3 regions of the Nocardiopsis sp. EMB25 genome follow, and region 3 is predicted to be linked to each of the others. Evidence: riboswitches for the same ligand, from Rfam matches in the RefSeq annotation. Region 3 holds a riboswitch; each other region holds the start of a gene.
The links. Region 3 has a riboswitch for cobalamin ahead of KIK06_RS06115 (ABC transporter substrate-binding protein). Riboswitches for the same ligand answer to the same signal wherever they lie in the genome.
Positions count from the first base shown of each region.

Region 1: linked by a shared signal. The riboswitch ahead of metE (5-methyltetrahydropteroyltriglutamate--homocysteine S-methyltransferase) and the one ahead of KIK06_RS06115 (ABC transporter substrate-binding protein) in region 3 are both predicted to bind cobalamin.
Region 2: linked by a shared signal. The riboswitch ahead of KIK06_RS25450 (CoA-acylating methylmalonate-semialdehyde dehydrogenase) and the one ahead of KIK06_RS06115 (ABC transporter substrate-binding protein) in region 3 are both predicted to bind cobalamin.

Region 1 is NZ_JAMTDN010000001.1:678,862-682,130, forward strand. It holds gene KIK06_RS02820 (polysaccharide deacetylase family protein) at 1-1,441, opposite strand, end outside; cobalamin riboswitch at 1,687-1,898, shown strand; gene metE (5-methyltetrahydropteroyltriglutamate--homocysteine S-methyltransferase) at 2,043-3,269, shown strand, end outside.
Region 2 is NZ_JAMTDN010000001.1:5,713,878-5,717,146, forward strand. It holds gene KIK06_RS25440 (WD40/YVTN/BNR-like repeat-containing protein) at 1-49, opposite strand, end outside; gene KIK06_RS25445 (TetR/AcrR family transcriptional regulator) at 483-1,070, shown strand; cobalamin riboswitch at 1,199-1,385, shown strand; gene KIK06_RS25450 (CoA-acylating methylmalonate-semialdehyde dehydrogenase) at 1,601-3,127, shown strand; gene KIK06_RS25455 (acyl-CoA dehydrogenase family protein) at 3,138-3,269, shown strand, end outside.
Region 3 is NZ_JAMTDN010000001.1:1,403,033-1,406,301, forward strand. It holds gene KIK06_RS06105 (polysaccharide lyase) at 1-263, opposite strand, end outside; gene KIK06_RS06110 (hypothetical protein) at 432-803, opposite strand; cobalamin riboswitch at 975-1,187, shown strand; gene KIK06_RS06115 (ABC transporter substrate-binding protein) at 1,246-2,280, shown strand; gene KIK06_RS06120 (FecCD family ABC transporter permease) at 2,277-3,269, shown strand, end outside.

The DNA.
Region 1 (3,269 bases), 720 kb from region 3:
GCTGGGAGACGGTCACCATCGTGTAGCCCCGGGCGTCGAGTTCGCGGATGATCTCGTGGGAGGCGTCGATGGTGGTGCCGTGGATGTCGTGCATGAGGATGATCGCGCCGTCCGACGCGCCGCCCAGCGCGCGGCCGGAGACGACCGAGGCGTTCCGGTCCTTCCAGTCGTTGGTGTCCACGCTCCACAGGATCTGGGCGAGCCCCATGTCCTCGGTCACGGAGGCGACGCCGTCGTCGGTGGCGCCGTAGGGCGGGCGCATCAGGTCCATGGTGTAGCCGGTCTCGCGGTACACCTGGGCCTGGACGGTCTCCAGTTCGGCCCGGGCCGCGCCCTGCCCCATCGCGGACAGGTCCGGGTGGCTCAGGGTGTGGTTGGCGATCTCGTGGCCCTCCGCGTAGGCGCGCCGCACCGTGCGGGGGTGCTCCAGGACCGGGACCCCGGTCACGAAGAAGGTGGCGCGGGCGTCGTACTCGGCGAGGGTGTCCAGCAGCTCAGGGGTGCGTCCGCCGGGCCCGTCGTCGTAGGTCAGGGCTACGCACCGGGTCTCGGGGTCGGAGCAGTCCACCGCGTCGTCGACGGGGGAGATCAGGCCCGGGCGCTCCTCGGTGGTCCCGTCCTTGTCCGCTTCGGGCGGGCCCGACAGGGAGAAGTCCTCCACACCCACGGTCGCGGCGTCACGGGCGCGCACGCCCAGGTCCGACAGGAGCGGCTCGGCCTCATCCCGGTCGACGACCACGTGCACGGGGCCCTCGCCGACGGGGGCGATCTGCCCGGTGTCGAACTCCACGACCAGGTCGCCGTCGGGGTTGAAACCGACCGAGTCGTAGAGCGCGGCGACGGGAAGGACGGCCGGACCGTCGACCGCGTCCGGGCTCTGTTCCCGGACCAGCGCGTTGAGCTGATCCAGTTCGTCCTGGCCCGCGATCAGTTCGTTGGAGCCGTGGGCCAGGCCGGTGTCGGCCTCGTACCAGTACGTGCTGTGGCACTCACGAGAACCCTCGGAATCGGTCTCGGTACTGGTCATGCGCACGCCGACCAGGTCGTCGTTGGCGGCGGTCAGACCCCACTCGGCGGTGTAGTCCGCCGCGCCGGGGTTGGCCGCCTCGAAGGCGGCCACGTCGGCGTCGAGGGTGCGGGCGAGGAAGTCGGTCAGCGGTTCGGCGTCGGGAAGGGAGGGATAGGTCACGTCCGCGGAGACGCCGCCGTCGTAGGACAGCGTCTCCTCGGCCACGTCGACCACGTCGGAGGGGTCGACCACCGTCAGCCGGTCGGGTTCTCCCGTGGCGGGAGGCAGGGGGCTCTCTTCCCCCGACCCGTGCGCGGTGTTCTCCGCGGGGTCGGGGCCGGGAAGTACTCCGGATTGGGTGACGAGCAACACCAGCCCCGCCAGCACCGCCATCGCAACCACGACCGTGACGAGGGGGCGTCGGGTCGCCATGGTCCGTGGGCTCTGTTTGTTCACCAGGGGTTCTCCACGTTCATCGTCAGACGAACGTTCGCGGGGCGGCGGGGGAGGGCCGTCCCACGTAACGCTTTATGTCAGGTGTGACGCGCGCCACGTGGCTGGGGTTCGCGATGGGGGTGGCGCGCGGGAATGGGGTTTCCACGCCGGGGGCGGGGGCGTGAGGGGGCCTCCCTATACTTGCAGGCGTGGAAGGTACGCGCTCCACTTCCAGGCCGGGTTTGACCGGTTCGGGGTGTGGTTCGCGTCGCGAGAGGGAACCCGGTGGGAATCCGGGACTGCCCCGCAGCGGTATGTGGGAACGACAGTCGCCAAAAGCACTGGTAATCCGGTCGTTTTGGTCGGAATCTGGGAAGCGGCGGCCAGTAGGTCGTCGGTGCGCGCACCGACGGTGCCCACGAGTCCGAAGACCTGCCTCCACCCGGCGGCGCACCCGTGTCGCCGGTGGTCCCGTGCCCCGAGGGAGGGCCGAGGGCGGTGACGGACGGGTACGCGCCCGCGGCGCGTACCTCGCGTGGCCTACCCTCCTCATGCCCTCGTGGCCGGAACCTGGCTTTCGACGAGGGAGAGAAGCTTCATGACCACGTCACCGGCCGCGAAGGCGGCCGTGCGCTCCACCGTGCACGGTTACCCGAGGATCGGCCCGCGCCGCGAACTCAAGCGCGCCAGCGAGTCCTACTGGAAGGGCCGCACGAGCGCCCGGGAACTGGACGCCGTCGCCGCCGACCTGCGCGAGGGCGTCTACGTCCAGCTGCGCGAGGCGGGCGTCGACGACCTGCCGTCCAACACGTTCTCCTACTACGACCACGTGCTCGACACGGCGGTCCTCTTCGACCTGGTGCCCTCCCGGTTCGCCTCCCCGTCCACCGCGGAGGACCGCGACGAGGAGCTGCGCCGCTACTTCGCTCTGGCCCGGGGCGAACAGGGGGCGCCGCCGCTGGAGATGACCAAGTGGTTCGACACCAACTACCACTACCTCGTCCCCGAGCTCTCCCCGAGCACCCGTCCCCGCCTCGTCGGTGACAAGCCGGTCGCCGAGTTCCGTGAGGCCGCGGCGGCGGGCCACCACACCCGCCCGGTCCTGGTCGGCCCGCTGACCTTCCTCCTGCTGGCCAAGGCCGCCGACGACGCCCCCGAGGGGTGGGCGCCGATCGAGCTGCTCGACCAGCTCCTGGACGCCTATGGTCGCCTCCTGGCCGACCTCAGGGCGGCCGGGGCCACCGAGGTGCAGCTGGACGAGCCGATCCTGGCCACCGACGAGGGCCGCGCCGCCGTCGACCACCTGGAGCGCGTCTACCAGCGTCTGGGCGGTCTCACCGATCGTCCCTCCCTGCTGGTCTCGACCTACTTCGGGTCCATCGGCGCCGCCGCGCTGCGCGTGCTCAAGGACTCCCCGGTCGAGGCGGTCGGCCTGGACCTGGTGACCGACGCCGAAGGCATCGACGACCTGGTGAAGGTCTCCGGCCTGGGCTCAACACGCCTGGTCGCCGGTGTCGTCGAGGGCCGCAACGTGTGGCGGACCGACATCCCCTCCGCCGTGGCCACGCTCGGTACCCTGCTCGCCCTCACCGACGAGCTGACGGTGAGCACCTCCTGCTCGCTGCTGCACGTGCCGATCGACCTGGACGCCGAGACCTCCCTCGACCCCGAGCTGCGCGCGGCCCTGGCCTTCGCCAAGCAGAAGGCCGAGGAGGTCGCGCTGCTGGGCCGTGTCCTGTCCGAGGGGACCGAGGCCGAGTACGCGGCCGAGGGGGCGAACGGCGCCGACCCGGCCTTCACCGACGCCCGGGTGCGCGCCCGCCTC
Region 2 (3,269 bases), 4.3 Mb from region 3:
TGGCGGTGAAGAGCCCCTTGCGCGTACCGATGACCAGGAGATACGTCATAACCAACTCCAGGGTGTGATGCAGGTCTCCCACTGTGGCACAGGGGGCCGTCATTCTGGGGGAGGTCGCGTGAACTGTGCGGTGCGCCTATAGTTAGGAAACTTAACTATTTTGTTGGGTGGAGAATTTTGGTCGGCTGACAAAATGGTCGGCCCATCGGTGGCATAACCTGCGTGAGTGGGGAACCACATTCCACGTCGGCTCCGGCCGGTCTCCGGAAGGCGGTTGTCACCCGGCGTCGGTTCTGCAATAAAATTCCGGGCCAACCGGAACATGTGCGTAGGGTCCCCGGCTGAGCCCGACGCCCGTGTCCGCAACCAGATCGGCCAAACGACTTCCCGCTACCCAGGTGCTCACGGAGCGTTTTGGGACCAGAGTACTTATGGTCTCGAGTCTCACGGAGAACCGGGTTCCCACTCGATAGGGTTGCCTCATGCACCACCCCCCGGACACGCTCCACGCCCGTAAACGGCGTAAGGCCCGCGCGTTGATCGTGTCGGCCGCCTTCCAGCTCTTCGACGAGCACGGATTCGACAACGTCACCGTCGCGGCGATCGCCGAACGCGCCGAGGTGGGGCGTACCACCTTCTTCCGGTACTTCGGGGACAAGCAGCAGGTGCTGTTCGCGGACGACGCGGATGAGATCGAGCGCGTGTGTGCCCACGTGCGCGAGAAGGCGTCCGCCTCGGTGGGGGACGACCTCGGTGCCGCGGTCGGACTCCTCCGCGAGGCGGGCGTCCGTCCGCACACCTCCCTGTCGCCCGATCACGCGGCGGTGCTGATGCGGCTGCTGCGTGAGAGCGACGACCTCAAGTCCCGCCACCTCCTGGTGCAGCAGTGCCGGGCCGACAAACTGGCGAACGCGCTCATGGAGGTCGGTGCGACGGAGGCCGTGGCCGTCCTGGCCGCTCACGTCGCCATGGCCTGCGAGCTCACCGCGATGCGCCTGGCGGAGGGGCCGGAGGCCGTTCCCGCCCATCTGGACGAGGCCCACGAGCTCCTCGCGGGGCTGGACCGGTAGCGCCCCCGGTCAGGCGCGCCGACGCGCGTCCGTCCGTCTCCCCGTCCCGGGCCGCCGACTCCGGTTCCACCCAGAACACCCCCTCGACCCGTGTGGCCCGGGTCACACTCCCTGGGCCCTGGATTTACTTGGACGTCCAACTATATGGTGGGCGTCACAGAGCCGCGGTGCAGGGAAGCCGGTGGGAATCCGGCACGGTCCCGCCACTGTGTCCGGGAAGCGCTCGCCCAGACGATGCCACTGGCGTCAGCCGGGAAGGCGGGGAGAGCGCGCTGATCCGGGAGTCAGGATACCGGCCGCGGCTGTCGACAACCGTGTGATCCACGAGGATGGAGCGAGCACGCATGGCACCGGTACGCGCCCACGCGACCCGGCCCGGGCACGGAACGCCGCCCGGGCACGCGATCGGGCACGACCGCTGAACCCGGCGACCCGACACCACGGGCCGCCCGGCCGGCCGCGCACCATCGCGGCCCCGTTCCCCCATGCCCCCGTGCCCCGCTCCGCCTCCAGACGAGAGCTGGTGCGCCATGGTCAGTGAGACCCACGAACCCAACGAGCCCCGCGAACTCACGCACTTCGTGCATGGAAAGCACGTCCCCGGGCGGTCGGGCGCCTTCGGCGACGTCCACGACCCCAACAACGGCACCGTGCAGGCCCGCGTCCCCCTCGCCGACCGGGCCGAGACCGAGGCCGTCATCGCCGACGCCGAGGCCGCCCAGGCCGAGTGGGCCGCCTGGAACCCCCAGCGCCGCGCCCGCGTCCTCCTCCGCTTCCTCCAACTCGTCGACGACGAGCGCGACACCCTCGCCCGCCTCCTGTCCGCCGAACACGGCAAGACCGTCCCCGACGCGCACGGCGACATCCAGCGCGGCCTGGAGGTGGTCGAGTTCGCCGCCGGGATCCCGCACCTGCTCAAGGGCGAGTTCACCGACAACGCCGGGACCGGGATCGACGTCCACTCCCTCCGCCAGCCACTGGGCGTCGTCGCGGGCATCACCCCGTTCAACTTCCCCGCGATGATCCCGCTCTGGAAGGCCGCCCCCTCCCTCGCCTGCGGCAACGCGTTCATCCTCAAGCCCTCCGAGCGCGACCCCTCCGTCCCGCTCCGCCTCGCCGAGCTCTTCCTCGAGGCGGGGCTGCCCCCGGGCGTGCTCAACGTCGTCAACGGCGGCAAGGAGACCGTCGACACCCTGCTCACCGACCCCCGCGTGGCCGCCGTCGGGTTCGTCGGCTCCACCCCCATCGCCGAGTACGTCTACACGACCGCGACCGCGCACGGTAAGCGGGCCCAGTGCTTCGGCGGGGCCAAGAACCACATGATCGTCATGCCCGACGCCGACCTCGACCAGGCCGTGGACGCCCTGCTCGGCGCCGGTTACGGGTCCGCGGGCGAACGCTGCATGGCCGTGTCCGTGGCCGTCCCGGTCGGGCGGGAGACCGCCGACGCCCTGGTCGCCCGCCTCACCGAGCGCATCGGCGCCCTCCGCGTCGGGCCCTCCCACGACCCCGACGCCGACTTCGGCCCGCTCGTCACGCGCGAGGCCCTGGAGCGGGTCGAGCGCTACGTGGACCTGGGCGTCGAGGAGGGCGCGGAACTGGTCATGGACGGGCGCGGGCACACCGTCCCCGGATACGAGGACGGGTTCTTCACCGGCCCCAGCCTCTTCGACCGGGTCACCACCGACATGCGGATCTACCGCGAGGAGATCTTCGGCCCCGTGCTCTCCGTCGTGCGCGCGGACACCTACGAGGAGGCCCTCCGCCTGCCCAGCGAGCACGAGTACGGCAACGGCGTCGCGATCTTCACCCGCGACGGCGACACCGCCCGCGACTTCTCCCAGCGCGTCAACACCGGCATGGTCGGCGTCAACGTGCCGATCCCGGTCCCCGTCGCCTACCACACCTTCGGCGGCTGGAAGCGGTCCGGGTTCGGCGACCTCAACCAGCACGGCCCCGACTCGATCCGGTTCCACACGCGCACCAAGACCGTCACCTCCCGGTGGCCGTCCGGGGCCAAGGAGGGCGCCAGCTTCACGATCCCGGTCATGCGCTAGGCGGCCCCCGTTGAACACACTCACCGAGGACCAGCTCATCCTGGCCGAGACCGCCCGCGACTTCGCCCGCGAGCACCTCGCGCCGCACGCCGTCGAGTGGGACCAGGCCAAGCACTTCCCCGTGGACGTGCTCCGCAAGGCC
Region 3 (3,269 bases):
CGCAGGGACTGCTCGCCCGTGCGGGCGGCAACCGTGTCGTCGATGAGCGTGCGTTCGGTCATCCCTCTGTCCCGGGTGGCGTGCCATCCGTCCCTGGCCCATTCCTCCAGCGGGTAGGGATCGCCCGCGATCGGGCGCTCGAAGGTGTTGTACAGGCGGGTGGGCGGGGCCGCGGTGCCGGCGGCCGCGGGGGCGGTCACGACGGCGGCCGACAGCACCGCGGACAGGAGTGTGGAGGCGAGCAGGGTCCTGACGACCGGCATGGGTGTCTCCGTTGCACAGCGACGGGTCTGGTGGGACGCCGCCGTGTCGGCCGTCCGGGATGGTCGACGCGGCGGCGACGATGCCATCCTCCGTGGTGGATTCCTCACCGAGCGTGTGCGACACGGGTGGTCGGGGGCGGGGGGATCGTTCCGCTCGGGGGAGCGGTGTCAGCTCGGGGGCCGGTGGGAGGCGTCGACGCCGCTGGGGCTGAGGGTGAGGTGGCGCCGCCCGGGTCGTGTCTCGACGGTCTCCATGACGTGGACGAGGAAGAGCGACATCGCGTCCCCCAGGGGCGAGGGCCCGCCGAAGGCCTCCTGCGCGTCGGAGGCCATGTCGCGGAGGTGCCGTCCGAGCGTCCACGGATTCACGTGGAGTTCGAGCGGCGGATCGAACCGCTCCGGCGTCTCGCCCTCGCTCCACGTCCACCCGTTGTGGAGCAGGACCGTGGACCGGTGCGGTCCCGGCGTCGCGCGGACCCCCTCGAAGGCGAGCGAGGCGATGAGTTCGTCGTACAGCTCCTGGTCGGTGAGGTCGTCCACGATTCCCCCCCCTGGTCGTCGGAACGCGCGGGGCCGGGCCGCCACCCGCGTTCCCGGCGCCGGGGGAGCGCCCACCGGGCCGGTCCCGAGCCCTTCACCAGGGGATACCCACGTGCGGGGGTCGGTTCCCGCTCCAGCGCCGGACCTCCCCGTCGGGCGGCGCGCCCACGGCGGTATCCTGCCCGGGCCAGTCGTACCACGTCCGTGGTCAGGGAATCCGGTGCGAATCCGGAACTGACGCGCAGCGGTGAGGGGGACGGGCGGGGTACGCACGCCACTGGGGCGGGGCGGTGCCGACCGGAGCGTCGGCGCGGCCCGGACCTGGGAAGGCACTCCGTCCGGGCGAACCCGAGTCCGAAGACCTGCTGGCCCCTCCGCGTCGAGTGCGCGGAGGTGAACCATGCCAGGCTCCGCGTTCGAGCCCCGACACCCAAGGCATCCCATGCTCAGCCACGCCCTTCGCCCCCTCGGCCTCCTGGCCGCCTCCTCCCTGCTGCTCACCGCCTGCGGTCAGTCCCCGGGCGGGGAGGCCGACGGCACGGACTCCGCCGCCCCCGCCGGAACGATCGACAACTGCGGTTACGAGGTCCCCCTCGGCACGGCACCCGAGCGGATCGTCTCCCTCAACCAGGGCAGCACCGAGATCCTCCTCTCCCTCGGCCTGGCGGACCGACTCGCCGGAACCGCCACCTGGACCGACCCGGTCATGGAGGGACTGGAGGAGGCCAACGCGGACGTGCCCCGGCTGGCCGACGACTGGCCGTCCTTCGAGGTGGTCCTGGCCGCCGAACCGGACTTCGTGACCGCCTCCTTCGTCTCCACGCTGGGCCCCGGCGGCACCGCCACCCGGGAGCAGTTCGAGGAGCTGGGCGTGCCCACCTACGTCTCCCCGGCCGACTGCGCCGCGGGCAAGGACAACACGACCGGAGGCGACGGCACCCGCAGCGAGCCGCTCACCATGGACACCGTCTACGGCGAGGTCCGCGACCTGGCGGCGATCCTCGGCGTGGAGGAACGCGGGGAGGAGCTCGTCTCGGAGCTGCGGGGACGGGTGGACACCGCCACCGCCGACCTGGACGCCTCGGACGTCTCCCTCATGTACTGGTTCTCCGACTCCCAGGCGCCCTATCTCGCCGGGTGCTGCGGCGCCCCCGGCGCCATCACCCGCGCGGTCGGCGCGCAGAACGCCTTCTCGGACACCCACGAGGAGTGGCCCCAGATCAACTGGGAGACCATCGCCGACCGCGACCCCGACGTCATCGTGCTCGGCGACCTGACCCGGGAGGCCCAGACGGCCGAGAGCGCCGAGGCCAAGATCGACTTCCTTGAGGGCAACCCCGCCACCCGCAACCTCACCGCGGTCACCGAGGAGCGGTACATCCTGCTCAGCGGCCAGGCCATGAACCCCACGATCCGCACGGTCGAGGGGATCGAGCAGGTCGCCGCCGGGCTGCGGGACCTCGGGCTCTCCCAGTGAGCGGTGCCCGTCTCGCACTGCTCGTCTGCGGTGGACTGGCGGCCCTGACCGCTTCGGTCGCGGTCGCCGTGACCATCGGCCCCGCCGACATCACCACGGTCGACGTCTGGCGCTCGGTCTCGGCCCACCTCGGGGTGGGCGACACCGCCCTGAACCCGTTGCGGGACGGCATCGTGTGGAACCTCCGGATGCCCCGCACCCTGCTCGCCGCGGTGTGCGGGGCGGGACTGGCCCTGTGCGGCGCGGTCATGCAGTCCCTGCTCCGCAACCCGCTGGCGGACCCCTTCGTGCTCGGGGTGTCCTCCGGTGCCTCCACCGGCGCGGTCGCCGTGATCGTCCTCGGGTGGGGCGCCGGGGTGCTGTCCCTGTCGGCGGGCGCCTTCGTCGGGGCGCTGCTTTCCTTCGGGATGGTCATCCTGCTCAGCCACAGTCTGGGCGCGACCATGGACCGCGTCGTGCTGTCCGGGGTCGCGGCCATGCAGCTGTTCTCGGCGCTGACCTCGTTCGTCGTGCTGACCTCGGCGGACGCGGAGACCACGCGCGGCGTGCTGTTCTGGCTGCTGGGGTCGCTCAGCGGCGCGGGCTGGGCCGACGTGGCGCTGTGCTCGCTGGTGCTGGTCGGTGTGCTCGTCGTCTGCCTCGCCCACACCACCACCCTGGACGCCTTCGCCTTCGGTGAGGAGGCCGCCGCGAACCTGGGTGTCCGGGTGGGCCGCGCCCGACTGGTGCTCCTGTGCGCCACCGCCCTTCTCACCGCGGCGCTCGTCAGCGCCGCCGGGGCGATCGGGTTCGTGGGGCTGGTGCTACCGCACGCGGCCCGTGCGCTCACCGGCTCCGGCCACGCCAGACTCCTCCCCGTCACCGCGCTGACCGGGGCCGTCTTCCTGGTGTGGGTGGACACGGTCGCCCGCACCGCGCTGGACCCGCAGGAGATCCCCGTGGGAGTGGTGACCTCCCTCATCGGCGTGCCCGCCTTCGTCGCCGTGCTG